Regions from separate parts of the Pseudoalteromonas sp. NZS127_1 genome, predicted to be linked through region 1. Evidence: predicted binding sites of a transcription regulator. Region 1 holds the regulator's gene; each other region holds the start of a gene.
What was found. The regulator sigma-54, encoded in region 1, starts transcription at its own class of promoters, with help from an activator protein. The targets are predictions, from matches to a motif close to GTTGGCACGNNNNTNGNNT.
Positions count from the first base shown of each region.

Region 2: the regulator sigma-54 is predicted to act here: its motif matches at 4,306-4,324, upstream of I6F50_RS17185 (EF-hand domain-containing protein).
Region 3: the regulator sigma-54 is predicted to act here: its motif matches at 4,293-4,311, upstream of flgJ (flagellar assembly peptidoglycan hydrolase FlgJ).

Region 1 covers NZ_JADYXO010000003.1:3,107-9,239, forward strand. Annotated here, with positions in the region: gene rapZ (RNase adapter RapZ) at 1-496, opposite strand, end outside; gene ptsN (PTS IIA-like nitrogen regulatory protein PtsN) at 515-967, opposite strand; gene hpf (ribosome hibernation promoting factor) at 972-1,259, opposite strand; gene I6F50_RS04365 (RNA polymerase factor sigma-54) at 1,286-2,785, opposite strand; gene lptB (LPS export ABC transporter ATP-binding protein) at 2,855-3,580, opposite strand; gene lptA (lipopolysaccharide transport periplasmic protein LptA) at 3,577-4,122, opposite strand; gene lptC (LPS export ABC transporter periplasmic protein LptC) at 4,112-4,666, opposite strand; gene kdsC (3-deoxy-manno-octulosonate-8-phosphatase KdsC) at 4,663-5,214, opposite strand; gene I6F50_RS04390 (KpsF/GutQ family sugar-phosphate isomerase) at 5,215-6,133, opposite strand, start outside.
Region 2 covers NZ_JADYXO010000023.1:43,614-49,746, reverse strand. Annotated here, with positions in the region: gene fmt (methionyl-tRNA formyltransferase) at 1-535, shown strand, start outside; gene rsmB (16S rRNA (cytosine(967)-C(5))-methyltransferase RsmB) at 528-1,823, shown strand; gene trkA (Trk system potassium transporter TrkA) at 1,910-3,286, shown strand; gene I6F50_RS17195 (EF-hand domain-containing protein) at 3,368-3,583, opposite strand; gene I6F50_RS17190 (calmodulin) at 3,661-3,873, opposite strand; gene I6F50_RS17185 (EF-hand domain-containing protein) at 4,013-4,225, opposite strand; gene I6F50_RS17180 (flagellar brake protein) at 4,691-5,350, opposite strand; gene I6F50_RS17175 (TrkH family potassium uptake protein) at 5,395-6,133, opposite strand, start outside.
Region 3 covers NZ_JADYXO010000002.1:152,792-158,924, forward strand. Annotated here, with positions in the region: gene flgL (flagellar hook-associated protein FlgL) at 1-1,235, opposite strand, end outside; gene flgK (flagellar hook-associated protein FlgK) at 1,238-3,238, opposite strand; gene flgJ (flagellar assembly peptidoglycan hydrolase FlgJ) at 3,240-4,256, opposite strand; gene I6F50_RS03815 (flagellar basal body P-ring protein FlgI) at 4,423-5,517, opposite strand; gene flgH (flagellar basal body L-ring protein FlgH) at 5,529-6,133, opposite strand, start outside.

The DNA.
Region 1 (6,133 bases):
ATTCAAACGTGACAATCAGTTGCTTATCTTTTTTACCTAAAATCTTTTCACGAATAGATTCAGCAAGTTGATGAACGCTTAAATCAGTTGTATCTATCATAAAGTCGGCGCGGGTGATTAATACATCAAGTAATTCTTTTTCTTTTTTGATGGCTAAATCAAGAGGCAACGAGTCAATTGATAGTGGGTGTAATCTACGAGTTTCAGAAAAACGTTTGATCAATGTTTGATCGTCGCTATCTAAATAAAATAACGTAGGTTTTGCAAAGCCAGGCAAGTATTCAAGAATATCGTTAAATTCATCTTGTTGTTTAGGGATGTTACGCACATCAATGCTAACAGCAATTTTATCATAGCTATCAGACACACTGCGAACTAATGAAGGAAGCAAGTTAACTGGAATATTATCTACGCAATAATAACCTAAATCTTCTACAACGCGTAAAGCAACCGACTTTCCAGAACCAGAACGGCCGCTTATGATAATTAACTCCATTTAACACCCTTTATAAAACTATGATTGATTGACAATAACTTGGTAAAGCTCAGTATCTGATTTTGCACTGCGTAACTGTTTACAAAAATCTTTGTTGTTTAGTTTATCAGCAATGGTTGCTAGAGTCTTTAAGTGCTGCTGGTTATCGCCATCTGGTACGATGAGTGCGACGAAAATATCAACAGGGCGATTATCGATCGCATCAAAATTTATTGGAGTTTCGCTAACGAGTACTAAAGCCAAAGGCTCTTCTGCACCGCTCATTCTTCCATGAGGAATGGCAATGCCACGCCCTATACCTGTACTACCCAATTTTTCTCTGCTCATTAAAGCATTAAGAATATCTTGTTGCGGTAAATACGGAAGTTTGTCGTGAGCAAGTTCGCTAATGAACTCTAAAATTCTTTTTTTGCTATTAAAAAGGACCGCAGCTTTGCTGCAGTCCTGGCATATAAGTGAGCTTAATTTCATCATATTAGTGTCGAGCAAGCTTCTCTTTGTGTTTAATTACTTGTCGATCGAGCTTGTCGATCAACGAGTCAATGGCGGCATACATATCTTGATGTTCTGTAGAGGCAAATAGCTCAGCACCGCTTACGTGTATGGTGGCTTCTGCTTTTTGATTTAATTTTTCTACATCGAGAATGACATGAACATTATTAATATGATCAGAGTGTCTTTCTAGCTTCGCAAATTTGGTATTAATATAGTCTCTTAGTGAATCGGTTAATTCTACGTGACGACCAGTTAAGTTTAGTTGCATAAGCATTACCCTCTTTTTTTTGCGTCTTAAATCAAACTTTTACGCTGATTTGACGGTGGAATAGCCAGAGATTCGCGGTATTTTGCGATTGTACGTCTCGCTACTTTAATTCCTTGCTCAGCCAATATATCCGCTATTTTGCTATCACTCAATGGTTTTGCTGAGTTTTCTGCTGCGATTAATTTTCGGATAAGCGCACGGATTGCTGTAGATGAACATTCACCACCGTTTTCGGTGCTTACATGGCTTGAGAAAAAATATTTAAGCTCAAATATACCACGGGGTGTGTGCATATACTTTTGGGTTGTTACGCGCGAAATTGTTGATTCGTGCATTTCTACCATTTCAGCAACATCATTTAAAACCATTGGTTTCATGGCTTCAGGACCGTGTTCAAAAAAGCCTTGTTGTTGCTTAACAATACAATTTGTCACTTTTAATAGCGTGTCGTTTCTACTTTCTAAGCTTTTAATAAACCATTTAGCTTCTTGTAAATGCGAGCGAATAAACTGGCTGTCACCACTGGATTTTACAGTGCGAGACATTGCCGCGTATTGGCTATTAACACGAATTTTAGGCATGCTGTCTGGGTTTAACTCAACAACCCAGCGGCCTTTAATTTTTTTAACTGACACATCAGGAATAACATACTCAGATTCTTCTCTTACAATAGTATCTGCAGGTTTAGGGCTAAGAGTATGTATTAATGTCATTACTTCCTTAAGCTCTTCTTCTTTGAGCTTAGTTTTCTTCATTAATGTACGATAGTCACGAGCAGCTAATAAATCAATATGCTCGGTTAAAATCATTTTTGTTTCATTAATGTAAGGTGTTTCTTTATCAAACTGGTTAAGCTGAATACACAAACACTCTTGTAAACTACGTGCAGCAATACCAACAGGATCAAACAGTTGGATGCGTTTTAATACAGCTTCAATTTCATCAAGTTCGACTTCGTTATCATCTTCGTTTTCTTGATTAAAGCTTTCTAAAATCTCTTCGCAGCTTAGTGTTAAAATACCTGAATCATCGACGGCTTCTACAATAGCAATAGCAATAGCTTCGTCTGTAGGGCTAAATGGCGTTAGTTGTAACTGCCACATTAAATACTCATGGAGCGTTTCAGTAGAGGCGCCTTGGTATATTGATTCGTCTTCAGGCATCGGACCCGATGATGCTGCTGGGGCGGCACTCATGTACTCATCCCAACTAACATCCATAGCCATGTCGTCACTTAGCGTGTCTTTTGCAAGTGCTTCACCACTATCTTGTTCGTATTCGCTTGGAGCATCATCGGCAGATGCGCTAACAGTTATGTCATCTGTATCTGCTTTTTGCTCGTTTTTACCTGCAGCGTCTTCTGAATAGTCTGCTTCTTCAACCTCTAATAGCGGGTTGCTGTCGAGAGCTTCTTGTATTTCTTGCTGGAGATCCAATGTACTGAGTTGCAACAAACGAATAGCTTGTTGCAGCTGTGGAGTCATTGTAAGTTGCTGGCCCATGCGCAGCTGTAGTGATTGCCTCATGTATCTCTAACAATCCTTTTATGTTGTTATAATTAATACTAGCAGATGCTTAAAGACATGGCGTAAATGTTACAGCCTAAATTGCTCGCCTAAGTAAACATCGCGTACTGTTTTATCATTTAATACGTGTTCTGGAGTACCTGATGCAATCAGCTCCCCATGAGAAACAATGTAGGCTTTTTCACAAACATCAAGGGTTTCTCTTACGTTATGATCGGTAATTAATACACCAATCCCACGATTTTTAAGATGTTCTATTATTTTCTTTATGTCTAATACCGAAATCGGGTCAACACCTGCAAATGGTTCATCCAGTAATATAAATTTAGGATCTGCTGCCAGCGCACGTGCTATTTCAACACGACGACGTTCGCCACCCGACAATGCCATACCTTGGCTATCACGAATGTGTTGTATGCTAAATTCATCTAATAATTTATCGAGAGTGTCTTCTCTAGCTTGTTTATTTAACTCTTTGCGCGTTTCTAAAATGGCCATTAAGTTTTGATAAACAGTCAGCTTTCTGAATATTGAAGACTCTTGCGGTAAGTAGCCAATGCCTAATCTAGCACGACTATGCATAGGTAAAAGAGTAATATCGTTATCGTCTATCGATATTTTACCTTTGTCGCTAGGTACAAGTCCTACTATCATATAAAACGTGGTAGTTTTACCTGCGCCGTTAGGGCCAAGTAAGCCAACAATACTGCCAGCTTTGACTTCAAGGCCGACGTTTTTTACAACTTCACGGCCTTTATAGCTCTTTGCTAATAGCTCTGCTTTTAATGTGCTCATGGTTGACCTTTGTCGCTTTTTTTACTTTTTTTAGTCTCGATTGGTACTAAAATTGTGTGAACGCGGTCAGTTGAGTTTTCATCTTTTTCGGCACTGATTAGCTGCTGCTCTATATCGTAGGTAATGCTTTTAGCATTTATTTTTTGTCCCGCTTGCGATACTTGTGCATTACCAACAAGCGTTAAAAAACGCTTAGATACATCATAACGTACTTCGTCAGCACTGGCGCTCATAGTCGTGCCATCTGATTGCTTTTCTTCAAAGTGCGCAGGGCTACCTGTAGCAATTAATAATTGTTTATTATCGCCAAGTTCATCGCGTTTATGTACTTCTAAGCGGTCGGCTGTGATACGGCGGTTACCGTGAATAATTTCAACGTTTTTCTCAAAAATCCCGACATTAGCTTTTAATTGACCTTCTTGCTTATCGGCGCTTATTGAAATTTGATTTGCAGCCGGTTGCGTGTTTTGCTCTGCAGCACTACTATTAAACGCTAGTATAAGTGTAGGAATAATAAGTGATTTTAATATTTTATTGGTCATAATATATGGTTCGCGTATGGTTAATTAGTTTTATCACTTCGGTTTTTAAGTCGGCTTCTAGGCCTTTACCAGTGATTTTTAAATTGGGTCCAGTGATGATAACGGGTTGCTCCGAACGCATTGTTAATAGCTTTATATCTACCTGAATATTATCAGCATTGATTTTGTCTATCATGGCGTTATCGGTTAAGTTTTTGGCAACCACATTGCCTTCTAAAATTAATTGTTTGTCTTCGTATAATGTTGCTTCGTCTGCATTTATTTGCCACGTTTGCTTTTCGTTATATAAAGTAAAAATAGGTTTTTCAAAAAACGTAAAACCTAATTGTTGATATAGCTCCATTTTAGCCGCAGTGACTTTGTGGCTAATTTTACCTTGTTCGTCATAGGCTGTTTGTTTGAGTTCTATGGCTATGTAATCAGGCTTGGCAATAACTTCAGGCTCAGTCTGAGGCACAATATTTGTTTGTGTAAAATAAGGGTACCAAAGCCAAACCATACAGCTAATGAATAAAACGCTTAATATTATGCGCGCTGCATTCATGAACTAGTGCCTTGTGTAGTCAATGCTTTACCATTTTCAAGCATAAGTAAGTCGGTGAGCTCTCTTACTGCACCAAAGCCGCCAGGCATTTGCGTTACATAGTGTGATAAACGTTTAATAAGTGGATGGGCATCATTTACTGCAACAGCAAAGCCGACTAATTCCATAACGGGCATGTCAGGACCATCATCACCGATATAAGCAATTTGTTCATCGCTAAGGTTGAGTTTGTCTTTTAGCTCTTGATAGGCAATGAGCTTATTTTCTTGGCCTTGATAAATATGCTGTACGGTTAAGCTGCTCATACGTTGTTGCACTATTTGTGAATGACGACCAGTAATTACAGCCACTTCAAAGCCACTGTTTATAAGCGCTTTAATGCCAAAACCATCTTTTGTATTAAATGCTTTTAGCTCTTCACCTTGATTACCAAGGTAAATACGGCCATCAGAAAATACACCATCAATATCGCATATAAGTAGTTTTACTTTTTTAGCGCGTGCTTTTGCATCATCGCTCAGCGGTTGATAGAGTTCTTCAAATTGCATTTATAATACTCCTGCTTTTAATAGGTCTTGCATGTTTAATGCGCCAATAGGTTGGTTTTTCTCATTGACGACGATTAAGCCATTTATACGTTTGTGTTCCATAATATTAAGCGCTTCAGCAGCCAAAATATCTTGCGTAGCCGTAGTGCATGACTTAGTCATAACAACATCTATTTGTGTTGTATGAATATCAATTCTTTGCTCTAAAATACGACGCAAATCGCCATCGGTAAATAATCCCACGAGCTGCTGATTTTCATCAACAATGGCTGTCATACCTAAACCTTTAGCAGACATTTCAATGAGGGCGTCTTTAACTGTTTGTGAAACGCTAATAATAGGTGTATTTGCGCCGCTGTGCATAACATCTTTTAAAGTAAGTAATAAACGCTTGCCTAAACTACCACCTGGGTGAGATAGCGCGAAGTCATCAGCTGTAAACCCGCGAGCTTCTAATAATGCAACTGCCATGGCATCGCCCATCGCAAGCGTTGCAGTGGTACTTGATGTAGGAGCTAGACCCAATGAACAGGCTTCTTTTTCTACTTTAATGCACACATGCACATTAGCAAGGGTCGCCATGGTTGATTGCGTATTGCCAGTCATCGATATCATTTTGGCACCAAGTCGTTTTAAAACAGGAATGATATTTAAAACTTCGCTGGTCTCACCTGAATTAGAAATAAGCATAACCACGTCATTTTTAGTGATCATACCTAAATCACCATGACTTGCTTCACCAGGGTGAACAAAAAATGCAGGACTGCCAGTGCTTGCAAGGGTTGCTGCTATTTTATTGCCAATATGACCTGATTTACCCATACCAATGACAATAATACGGCCTTCACAGTCGTACATTAATTGGCATGCGTTATGAAAATTCTCATCTACATATTGTGCAATATCACTAAGTGCTTGG
Region 2 (6,133 bases), on a different contig from region 1:
GCAAATGGATGAAGGGCTAGATACCGGCGATATGTTACATATAAGTCGCTGCCCTATTAGCACGACAGAAACTAGCGCTAGTTTATATACAAAGCTTGCTGAGCTAGGTCCAGACGCGTTAATTGAAACCATTAATAAATTAGCTAATGGCGAGATCACCCCTGAGCCTCAAAATGATGAACTTGCTAACTACGCTAAAAAGCTTTCTAAAGAGGAAGCTAATATCGATTGGTCAATGAGTGCACTGCAAATTGAGCGAAACATTCGCTCTTTTAATCCATGGCCAGTGTGCTTTACCCAAATGGGTGGGCAAACAGTAAAGATTTATCAAGCGCAGGTTGTGCTGCAATCAGGTGATCCTGGGCAAATTTTATCAAGCGACAAAAATGGCGTAGTAGTGGCGTGTGGCGAACATGCCTTATGTATTACGCAATTACAGCCGCAAGGTAAAAAACCAATGGCAATTAACGACTTTTTAAATGGTCGTAGTGACTGGGTTACCCCTGGCACAATATTAGGCGAAAACAATGAGTAATGTTCCAAACGTACGAGCGCTGGCCGCTGAAACTTTATATAACGTAGTTGATAAAGGCGCATCGCTTAATCAAGAACTTCCATTTGCAAGCCAAGGCTTGCCGCCTAAAGATAAAGCGTTGCTACAGCAAATTTGTTATGGCGTTTTACGCTACTTACCTAGCCTTGAAAATTACTGCCAACACTTAGTAGAGCAGCCATTAAAAGGTAAACGTAGAATATTTCAGTTTTTATTATACGTAGGTATTTATCAACTGCAGCATATGCGCGTACCACCACATGCTGCAATTTCAGAAACTGTAAACGCACTGGCTCAACTGCGCGCTTTAGGATTAAAAGGGCTGATAAACGCCATTTTACGTAGTTTTCAGCGCCAACAAGCAGAGCTTGAAGAAAAAGCGAAGCTTATTCCGGTATGTTTATACAACCATCCAAATTGGTTTATTAAACAGGTGCAAACAGCCTACCCAGATAGCTGGGAAGCACTACTTGAAGAAAACCAGCAACAAGCACCAATGTGGCTTCGTGTAAACCAAGCACAATTTAGCACGCAAGAGTACAGCGACATGCTTAGCGCTAATGATATTGAACACACCTTAAACCCTGACTTTATTGATGGGATTAAGCTTGCCAAACCACGTGATGTATTTTCGTTGCCTGAGTTTGATACAGGTGCATGTTCAGTACAAGATGCTGCAGCACAGTTGGCAGCCCGCTTTTTAGAACCTAAAGCAGATGACTATATTTTAGATGCCTGTGCAGCACCTGGCGGAAAAACGTGTCATATATTAGAGCTTGCTGATGCTGATGTACTTGCACTTGATAGCGACTCAACTCGCCTTGAACGCGTTAAACAAAACTTAACGCGTATTGGCTTAGGTGCAGACCTTCAATGTGGCGATGCCTCACAACCACATACTTGGTGGGACGAAAAATTATTTGATCGTATTTTGCTTGATGTGCCTTGTTCAGCCACTGGCGTAATTCGCCGTCACCCTGATATAAAATGGTTACGTCGCGCATCAGATATCGAAGACTTATCTAAGTTACAAAACGATATTCTTGATAGCATTTGGCCACTGTTAAAACCAGGTGGCACATTGGTATATGCTACGTGTTCGGTTCTTCCACAAGAAAACCAACAGCAAGTTGCTAAGTTTTTAGCTAATAACGATGATGTAGAACATATACCTCTACACGAAAATGATACCGTAACAACTCCTGGTTTGCAGTTACTGCCCGGTGAAAGTGATGGATTTTATTACGCTAAGCTAGTTAAAAAAGCCTAATAGCCGTACACTAAATAGTTAGCCATTTATGAAACATTAAATGGCTATTTTTTTAATTAAATTATGATCAATACCACGGGTAAATAATGAAAATAATTATACTCGGTGCCGGGCAAGTTGGTGCTACGCTTGCTGAAAACTTAGTTGGCGAACAAAACGAAATTACCGTTGTTGATATAGACGGTAACCGATTACGTGAACTTCAAGATAAGTACGACTTACAAGGGGTTATGGGCCACAGTGCGCATCCTGATGTATTACGCCGTGCAGGCGCTGAAGATGCCGATATGATTATAGCGGTAACCAGTTCAGATGAAGTGAATATGGTTGCATGCCAAGTGGCGTACAGTATTTTTAAAACGCCCACTAAAATTGCCCGTATTCGCTCGGAGCAATATTTAAAATACCGTGAAAAACTATTTCAAAACGATGATTTACCTATCGACCATTACATTGCTCCCGAAGCACTGGTCACTAAGTATATTCGCCGTCTAATTGACTACCCTGGTGCTCTGCAAGTATTGCAGTTTGCTGATGGCATGCTCTCGTTAGTAGCCGTAAAAGCTTACTATGGGGGTTTATTAGTAGGTTATGCGTTATCTGCACTTAAAGAACATATTCCTAATGTAGAGACTCGTGTTGCTGCTATTTATCGTCAAGGTAAAGCAATAAAACCACTGGGTACCACCGTTATTGAAGCCGATGACGAAGTATTCTTTATTGCCGCTACAAAACATATACGCGCAGTAATGAACGAGCTACAAAAACTTGAGCGTTCGTACAAAAAAATTATGATAGCTGGTGGCGGTAACATTGGAGCAGGCCTTGCCCGCTCACTTGAAAAAAATCACACCGTTAAACTAATTGAACGCAGTAAAGAACGTGCCGAGCAACTCTCAGAAATGCTCGATAACACGGTCGTTTTTTGTGGTGACGCATCTGATCAAGAACTGCTCTCAGAAGAGCATATTGAACAAGTCGATGTATTTATTGCCGTAACCAACGACGATGAAGCAAACATTATGTCGGCCATGCTTGCAAAACGTATGGGCGCACAAAAAACCATGGTACTTATTCAACGTGGAGCTTACGTTGATTTGGTACAAGGCGGCGAAATAGATATTGCCATATCGCCACAACAAGCAACTATATCAGCGTTATTAACGCACGTACGCCGTGGTGATATTGTTAACGTGTATTCACTGCGTAAAGGCGCAGCAGAAGCCATTGAAGCGGTTGCTCATGGTGATGAAAACACATCTAAAGTGGTTGGTCGTGCGATTGCCGACATAAAACTTCCTGCAGGTACAACCATTGGGGCAATAGTACGTAATGACGATGTGTTGATAGCTCACGATGATACAATTATTATGTCGGGCGATCATGTCATCATGTTTTTAATCGACAAAAAACATATTACCGTTGTAGAAAAACTATTCCAAGTAAGTGCTATATTCCTTTAACTAGTTACTCTAATTAGTTAATTTAATACACAAAAAAGCCGCTGATTAAGGCGGCTTTAATGGAGTATGCTTAAATATTGATTACTGTACTTTTGAAAACTCTTCTTTAGAGATTTCACCATTACCATCAGTATCCAAATCATCAAAAATCTTTACAAGCTGAGGGTTAACCTTCGCTTCTTCCATTGTAATAGCACCGTTACCATCTGCATCAAAAGAGGCAAAATCTACTGCGGCATATGCTGCTGATGAAGATGCTAAAACGATAACTGCAAGTGTTGTATTTAATGTTTTCATAATAATATTCCTAGTAATATGGGAAGTCCTTTTCAAAGATCCCTGACTGTGAAAAATGTTTAATCTGAAAAGATTAATTAGTAATTAGCGAATTCTTCTTTAGAAAGCTCGCCGCTACCGTCGGTATCTAGCTCAATAAATTCAGCCATTAAATCTGTATCGACTGCCGCTTCGCTTGGGCTAATTGTGCCGCTACCATCGATATCAAGGCTGTCAAAATCTGATGCTGCAAATGCAGCGGAAGAAGATGCTAGTACTATAAGTGCTAATGCTTTATTTAAATGTTTCATAACTTAATCCTTCAATGTTCTATCAAAAAAATTGCTTCGTTTAACTTAAAACGTAATTTTTCACTTCCTTGTTATCCTCTTTCGTAAGCTCCCTTGCCTACTTAGGTGTCTTTGGCAACTCAGGATAAATACTTTTTAATTAAGCTTCTGAAAATTCTTCTTTTGATAACTCACCATTTTGGTCAGTATCAAGCTCAGAAAACATGCTCATTAGCTTTGCATCTACTGATGCTTCTGCTTGGCTAATTGTGCCACTGCCGTCTACATCCAGTGTGTCAAAATCTGTTGCAGCAAAAGCGGCTGAAGAAGATGCAATAGCGATAAGTGCTAAAGTTTTATTAATGCTTTTCATAATATGTATCCTTCAAATTTATGTGTGTGCGATTAAGTATTTCACTTTGAATCACGATTTCGTTCAGTACACTTAGACTATTACAACTTAGATGCCAACATTTAAAAGCTATTAATTTTCAATAAGTTAAATATAAAACGTACAACAAGAAGGCGTTTTTAGAATAGTTATTGTTGCCCTTTAGCAACACGTTTTAAAGAGATGATATTAAAGTCATTAAAAACATATAGTTATGTTTATATAAAAAGATACATTTTTAAATGTACGGTTTTAAAAGGAGGGATTTAAAATAATAATTGAGATAAATTTTAACGAGGTAGCTTTAATAACAAAAAACAAGCTGTAAAAAACAATACGTAATCAATTGTTTTATTTAAATAATAATTTTAATTGTGAAAGAGAGAAAAAACATTTTATAAATACTGACATAAAATGCCTTTTTGTTGCAAATAAGCGAAAACCTATTTATTCAACGGTAGGCTCAAGCGCAGAAGGGTCTATAAAATGCTCTTTCATAAAGGCTTTCATTTCATCCTCGCTTGCTAGTAGCTTAATTCCACAGTGCACGCCTGCGGCATGCTCTTTAACACTGCAAATTTCACCTTCAAAATCTTTATCACTGCTATTAAGTACGACAGTGCATTGCATATCTTTAATACTTTCAACTTGCTGATCGCCTCTAATATCAAACATTACACCAGTGAGTGAAATGTCTTTAATAAGGCCTTCAAGTACCCTATCGTCACTTAGCTTTAGCTTTGCAGGTAATAAGGTAGGTATGCGTGTTTGTGAGCGTAGCGCAAATAACTGCACTTGCTTTGGAAAGTTTATAAACACGAGTTTAGCGGGATGAGAGGCTACCGACATAATTTGCTGGCGAAACGCAATAACTTGCCCACCACTACCTTCAATAAGCGCTCTTACAACAACCATTACGCCATCACGTAAATAGTCACTCGCCGCAGGTAAACGCTTTGCATTGGGATAATTTAAAATAATAAACTGTTTATCGAGTAAACCAACTAATTCAGTTTTAACACGCTTACTGCTTGTAGGTGTTAATATTTCTAGGTCGACTAAGCTGCCTACACTTATATGCTTTAGCTTTTCTAAATTTGTTGGCATATCCCTTTCCCAATAGTTCGTAATTTAAAACTTAAGCCGCTCGTTTATCCACGCCAAAAAGTAGGCGTAAATAGCACTAATAAAGTAAATATTTCTAAACGACCAAACACCATTGCAATGGTAAGCAACCATTTAGCACCATCGGTTATAGCGCCATAATGCGATGCTACATCACCCAGACCTGGACCTAAGTTATTTAAACAAGCCGCAGTGGCTGAGAACGCAGTTATGTTATCCATACCCGTGCCCATAAGCGCTAACATAATAATAATAAACACCAACGCATACGCAGAGAAAAATCCCCACACGGCTTCTACTACTTTGTCTGGCAACGCCTTTCGACCCAGCTTGATTGAATATATAGCCCGTGGGTGCACCAAACGATTAAGCTCACGCACACCCTGCAAGTAAAGTAAGAACACGCGCACTACTTTCATACCACCACCGGTAGAGCCTGCACAACCACCAATAAAGCTCGAAAATATAAGTAAAATAGGTAAAAACAAAGGCCATGTTGAAAAGTTATCCGTAGCAAAGCCTGCTGTTGTACTCATAGAAACAGCTTGAAATAATGCCTGATCGAGGGTTTCATCGCCATTAGCAAATATTTCATTAGAGGAAAGTACGGTAAAACAAATAACCACCAGCGCTAATTGAATACACAAAAACACCTTAAACTCAGGGTCTCGAATATAAACTTGTATGTTACGACTGGCCACTGCGGCGTAATGCAGGGAGAAGTTAACAGCGGCAATAATTAAAAAGAACACACAAATAAAGTTA
Region 3 (6,133 bases), on a different contig from region 1:
GAGAGGTTAGTTAAACGGCCAAAAGTTGCTTGCGATGCTTGCAGTGCCGTTTCTTGTTTGGTTAGTTCGCTAATAGCTTCTGCCATGTCTACTTCGACTAAATCAGAAAGGTTACTTTTGTTTTGAATATCTTGTGCAAGGTTAGAGTCGCTAACGCTATCAACTGCGTTCATACGCCCACCTAAACTTGCTTGGGTAAACACAACTTGTTCACTGGCATTTTGTAATTGCACTAAGCCATCGGCTAACACTTCTTGAAAATCATCACCTTCAAGTGTGCCATCATTTAAACCTGTAATAAGTGATTGTAATGTATTGAGTACGTTTTCTTTGCCTGGCTTTTCAAGGCTAAAATCAAGCTGCCCAGGTGCTGAACCTTCAAATTCAATCTTCATACCTGCAAAATCGATTGGCTCATCTGTAACCTCACCCGTTACTGCGGGGGTTAGTGCTGCGCCGTCTCGGTATATTTCGTAGGTTTGTGGATCAGTTGCTGTAGCACCTGGGCTTACTAATACACTATAAGTATTTGCTGTTGCTGAAGCTGTTGGGTCTGCGTTGTAATTTGCTTGATGAAATTTATCAAACTCAGCTTGGCCGTCAACATATACACTTGCCGCTGTAATAGAGCCTGAAACACTTGCCGTGTTAGATTCTACATTTAATCGCGCGTTAGTTTTTTCAAACGTATCAAAACCGTTATCACTCGCTTTAATCGATACACCTTCAGCTATAGTTATTTGGTGCTGGCCTTGGTCGCCATTATAGGTGTACTCACCCGCTGCAGAATCAAACTGATATGGCTGCGTACTGTCTTGGTATCCTGAAAATATAAATTTACCGTCTTCTGATCGGGTGTTCATTAAGTTAGCTAACGTTTGTTGAATGCCGCTAAGTTCTGATGCAATCGATTTTAAATCGTCTTTAGTGTACGCACCATTACCAGCTTGAATAGTGAGTTCTTGCGCTTGTTGAATATTGGTATTTATACTTTGCAATATGGTTTCCTCTGTTTCGAGGCGTCCACTTAGCTGAGCAATATTTTTTGTATATTGCTCGTTTGTTTGTATTTTATTTGAATATAGCATTCCTTGCGAAATAGCAGCTGGCGCTTCTGAGGTAGTTAAATACTTTTCACCTGTAGTTACTCGCTCTTGAGCATTTGCAACACCTTGTTGGTTGTCGAGTATTTTATTTATGTTGTTTTGGTACATTAAATTATTTGATAAACGCATAATTACCTCGCCGCATTTAATAAGGTGTCAAAAATTTCTTGAGCTGCTGCTAAAACTTGTGCTGATGCTGAATATGATTGTTGAAAACGCAGTAAATTTGCGGCCTCTTCATCAAGGTTTACTCCAGATAGTGATTCATACCATGCCTCAGATTGCTGTGCTAGAGCGTCAAATGCAGCCCCACTTGTGATTGCTTGGCCAGTTATAACACCTATATCACTCACTAATCCTGAATAAGCTTGGTTGAACGTTTTATGGTTGTCGGCCGTTGCTGTTGTTTCTACGTTTAGACGGACTAATTCACCATTTTGTAAATCAGCTAATTTTAAACCATTACGGTTATCATCAAAGCCGCCTTCGTTAAACTCAAGTGTAAAGGTATCGCCTGTTGCTGGTGTACCTTCTATATCAAAATCGAATCCGTAGGTATCAAATGGAGCGCCCGCTTGCGATAACATTCCTTTTGCAGGAGGCGTAATAGTAAAAGTATTCGTTCCGCTATTATCTGTAATTTGATATTCGTTAGCATTACCTGTTTTAACAAGCGTTATTTCGCCGTTAGTTAAGCTTGGTGTTGAAGTAAATCCACCAGAGGTAACACTTGTTACTTCTCCAGCTGAAATAGTAGCGGTACCTATATTATTTAAATCGTTAGCAGTACGAATTGGCGATGCTAGTGCTAAATCTTCTGCGCGCCCTGTTGCAAGTGTAATACTTGAAGCGGCATCTGAATTAAGCTTTATTTGAAACTGATCACCCTCAACACCTGCCCCAGATACATTTACTTGAAGACCAAATGATTCTCCAGTAGTAGTCGATGAATCAATAACACCTGACGATATATCAGCAAGTGAAGGCTGCCCTAACGGATCGCCTTTGTTATCTATAGGCTGAATACTTACTTCATTAGCATTGCCTGTATAGGTAATAATAAAGTCACTGGCAGGGAGTTCACTGCCCTTACCTGGCTCTACCGTTGCAGTCATACCGGCAGTACCTGTGTTAGCTTGATACGCATAAGCGCCAACGGTAGGAATATTAAAAATATTACCCCCTAGCTGACCTGTTGCATCCATACCCAATTTGTTTTGTTCGTTAAATGCATCAGCTATCGCTAAGCCCATTTGACCAATTTGGTTTTGCGCAGGGACTAATATGTCATCTCTAAAAGCAAGTAAGCCGCCAATTTTTCCTTTAAGCTTACTTACATCAACTTCAAGCGGCACTGCTTTGCCACCATTAACGTCAAGCGTGAATTCTTTAAAATTAGGATCGGGGTCGCCTGTCATCGAAAATAAGTTAAATGCGCCATTTTGCATAACCACCGCTTCGCCTGTGCCCATAAAAACGAGTTTTTCGCCATTTGGACCATCAAGCGTTTCTATGTCTATTAGCTCTGATAAGTCGCGTATTGCTTTATCGCGTTCGTTATAGGTAGAGCTCGCATCTGCGGCGTTATTAGTGCCATTAACTGCTGCAATATTTTGATTTAGCGTGCTAATACTTTGAATTAGTGAGTTTGCTTCATCTGAAAATATTTCGAGCTGCTCGTTCACTACACTTTTTTGATCAAGCACGATGCCCGAAAGTCTATCCATTTGATCAATTAAGCTTTGCGCATCTGTCATTACTAATGAGCGGGCAACGGTAGATGACGGCTGATTAAGCGCTTCTTGCACGTTATTAAATAAAGAGTTAATTCCGGTCGAAAGGTTGTTCGACTCTTCAGAAAAAATAGTATCAACTCGATTAGCCTCAGTAATAAACTGATCGAAAAACGATTTATTAGAGGTGTCACGATTTAGCTGTGACTGAGCAAACTCGTTTAGTAATCGGTATGTTTCGCCTCGCCCTACTTGGTTATCAACCATAGTGGTAAATTCAGTACGCTCACGTACGTAGCCTACGGTATTTACATTGGCGATATTTTTACTTGTCGTTTGCAATAGCTCCGAGCTTGCTCTAACCCCAGAACTGGCAATGTTTAATAAATTAAACGACATGTTACTCTACTCCTTGGCGGATCACGTTTGCCGCAATGTCTTTTAGCTGACTGCTATTGAGTACTTTTTTTATTTTGCTGGCATAATTTGGATCGGTTGCATAACCTGCTTTTTGTAATGAATCTAAAAAGTCGTTTGGTTTTGCTGTATTTTGTAATGCTTCTTTGTAGCGTGGGTTTTGCGTTAAAAAATCAACGAAGTCGTTCACGCTATCTTTAATTGAATCGTAGGCTCTAAAGCTGGCTTGTTTTTTAACGGGTGTGCCTTGTTCAAACTCAAGCGTTACTTTGCTTGCTTTATCGCCTTCCCAGCTTTTATCTGACTTAATATTAAATAAGTTATTTGAGCTGCCACCGTCACTTTTATTAATAATGTGTTTACCCCAACCGGTTTCAAGTGCCGCTTGAGCAACCATTACCGCTGGGTTTAAACCTATTTTTTGCGCTGCAGTTTTAGCGTGTTCCCACACTGAACTTACAAACTCTTCTGCATTTTTAAATGTTGGGCTATCGGTTTTAGACTCTGTAGTATCGACTTTAGGCTCAGCAATATCGGCTTTAGTACTCTTAACGATAAGATCGGGTTGCTTATTTTTTTGCTCATGAGGAAGAGCGGATCCGACTTGCGTATCGCTAAAAATATCGTTGGTTGTTCTAAGCACAGAGCCTGGCATAAAGTTTTTAGACTCAGGCGATAACTGCTGAACAATTAAATCGGCAAGGCCTAACGAGCCATTTGATGAAAGCTCTGTTGAAAGTTGCTGATCGTGCATTTCTTCAAAAAACTTTACGCCACTTGAATTAAATGGACTGTCTTTGTCTTCAAATGCTTCGTTAGCTTTGCGCATTCCTTTGAGCAACATTTGCGTAAAAATGGCTTCAAATTGTGCGGCCGCTTTTTTGAGCGCAGCTTTAGAGGCATCAGTTGATGCATCGCCACTCGTTAAGGCTTCTTTACGAAGTGAATCTAAGTTGCCTAAATCAAAAAAGTTTTGTTTATCGAGGTGATTAGTTTCCATCGGCTTTTTGACACAAAATGAATAATGCAGTTAAAAATGCAAAAATTGAGCCACTACCGATAAAACAAGGAAGATAAAAATAATAAACTTAAGTTGCTGTAAATAAAAAGCCCTAGCTTCAAAAATATAGGGCTTAAGTAATACGTTATTTATTGACTTGGGTTATTTATATAACAACTAACTGTCCGTTAATTGCGCCGGCTTCTTTTAGTGCTTCTAAAATAGCCATTAAGTCACCAGGCGCTGCGCCTACTTCGTTAATTGCGCGAACTAAATCGTCAAGGCTTACACCTGGATTAAATACAAAGGCGCGCGAGTCGTCTTGGTTTACATCAATAATACTTTGCTGTGTGACAACTGTATCACCGTTTGCTAGCGGGTTTGGTTGTGACACATTTTGTTGCTCTGCAATTGTTACTGTTAAGCCACCGTGAGTTATAGCCGCAGGCTGAAGCTTAACGTTTTTGCCAATAACAATTGTACCGGTGCGCGAGTTAACTATAATTTTAGCGGCCATGTCAGCTGGTTTAAATTCTAAGTTTTCGAGTGTCGATAAGTACGATACACGCTGGGATGCATCGCGTGGTGCAATAACACGGATAGAAACAGAATCAATTGCTTGTGCGCTATTTGGGCCAACTAAGTCATTAATTGTTTTTTCTAGGCGTTTTGCCGTTGTAAAGTCTGGACGGTTTAGGTTGAAGGTAATGTAATCGCCTTGCATAAATGGGCTTTCTACAGTGCGTTCAACTGTTGCGCCATTTGGTATACGACCAACTGTAGGGGTATTAATTACAACCTTACTACCATCAAGGCCTTGTGCGCCTAAGCCACCAACAATTAAGCTTCCTTGTGCAATTGCATACACGTTACCGTCTACACCCTTTAAAAAAGTTTGTAGTAAAGTACCGCCACGTAAACTGCCTGCACTACCAATAGAAGAAACCGTAATATCTATTGTTTGCCCGGGCTTTCTAAATGCGGGTAATTCTGCATGCACAGCAACAGCGGCAACATTTTTAATTTTAGGACTTTGAGTTGAAGGCAGCGTAATACCAAAGCTGTTCAACATGCCTCTAAAACTTTGTTGTGTATATGAGTTTTGCTCACCAGTGCCCGGTAAACCAACCACTAAGCCATAACCAACTAATTGGTTAGAGCGCACGCCCTCAACCATAGACACATCTTTTATGCGCTCAGCACTGGCAGTAAACTGCCAACCCAATAACGCAACTAAACATAAAGCTTTAAGGCTATTCATGTTGTTACCCTCTAAAATGGAAACAGCGAACTGCTAAAGAAACGTGTAAGCCAACCAGGACTTTGCGCTTCTTGCGTTTGCCCTTTACCTGAGTATTGAATACGTGCATTAGCAATACGATTTGATTCAACCGTATTATCGGCGCTTACGTCTTGAGGGCGTACTAGCCCTTCTAAACGAATAAACTCTTCACCGGTATTAAGCGTTAGCCATTTTTCGCCGCGTATAACTAAGTTACCATTAGGTAAAACGCGCATTACATTAACCGAAATATCACCCACTAAGCTGTTTGACTGGTTTGATTTTGAATCGCCCGTAAACGACGAATCGCTACCAATACCAAACTGAATACTATCGCCACCTATATTTACAGGTAGACCACCTAAGCCAATCACTGGGTCTAAGCTTGCGTCGGTTTCTTTGTCTGTTTCTGTTTTAGCGGCTTTTGTTGCTTGAGTAGACTCTTGCAATTTAACCGTAATTATATCGCCAGTACGTAGCGCTTTTTTATCAGAATATAAGTCGTTTGATGTATGAGTATTAAACAATGAACCTGTGGCTACCAGCGGCTCTAAAATAGGCTCGGGGTACATAGGTGCGTAGTAAGGGTCGTCCT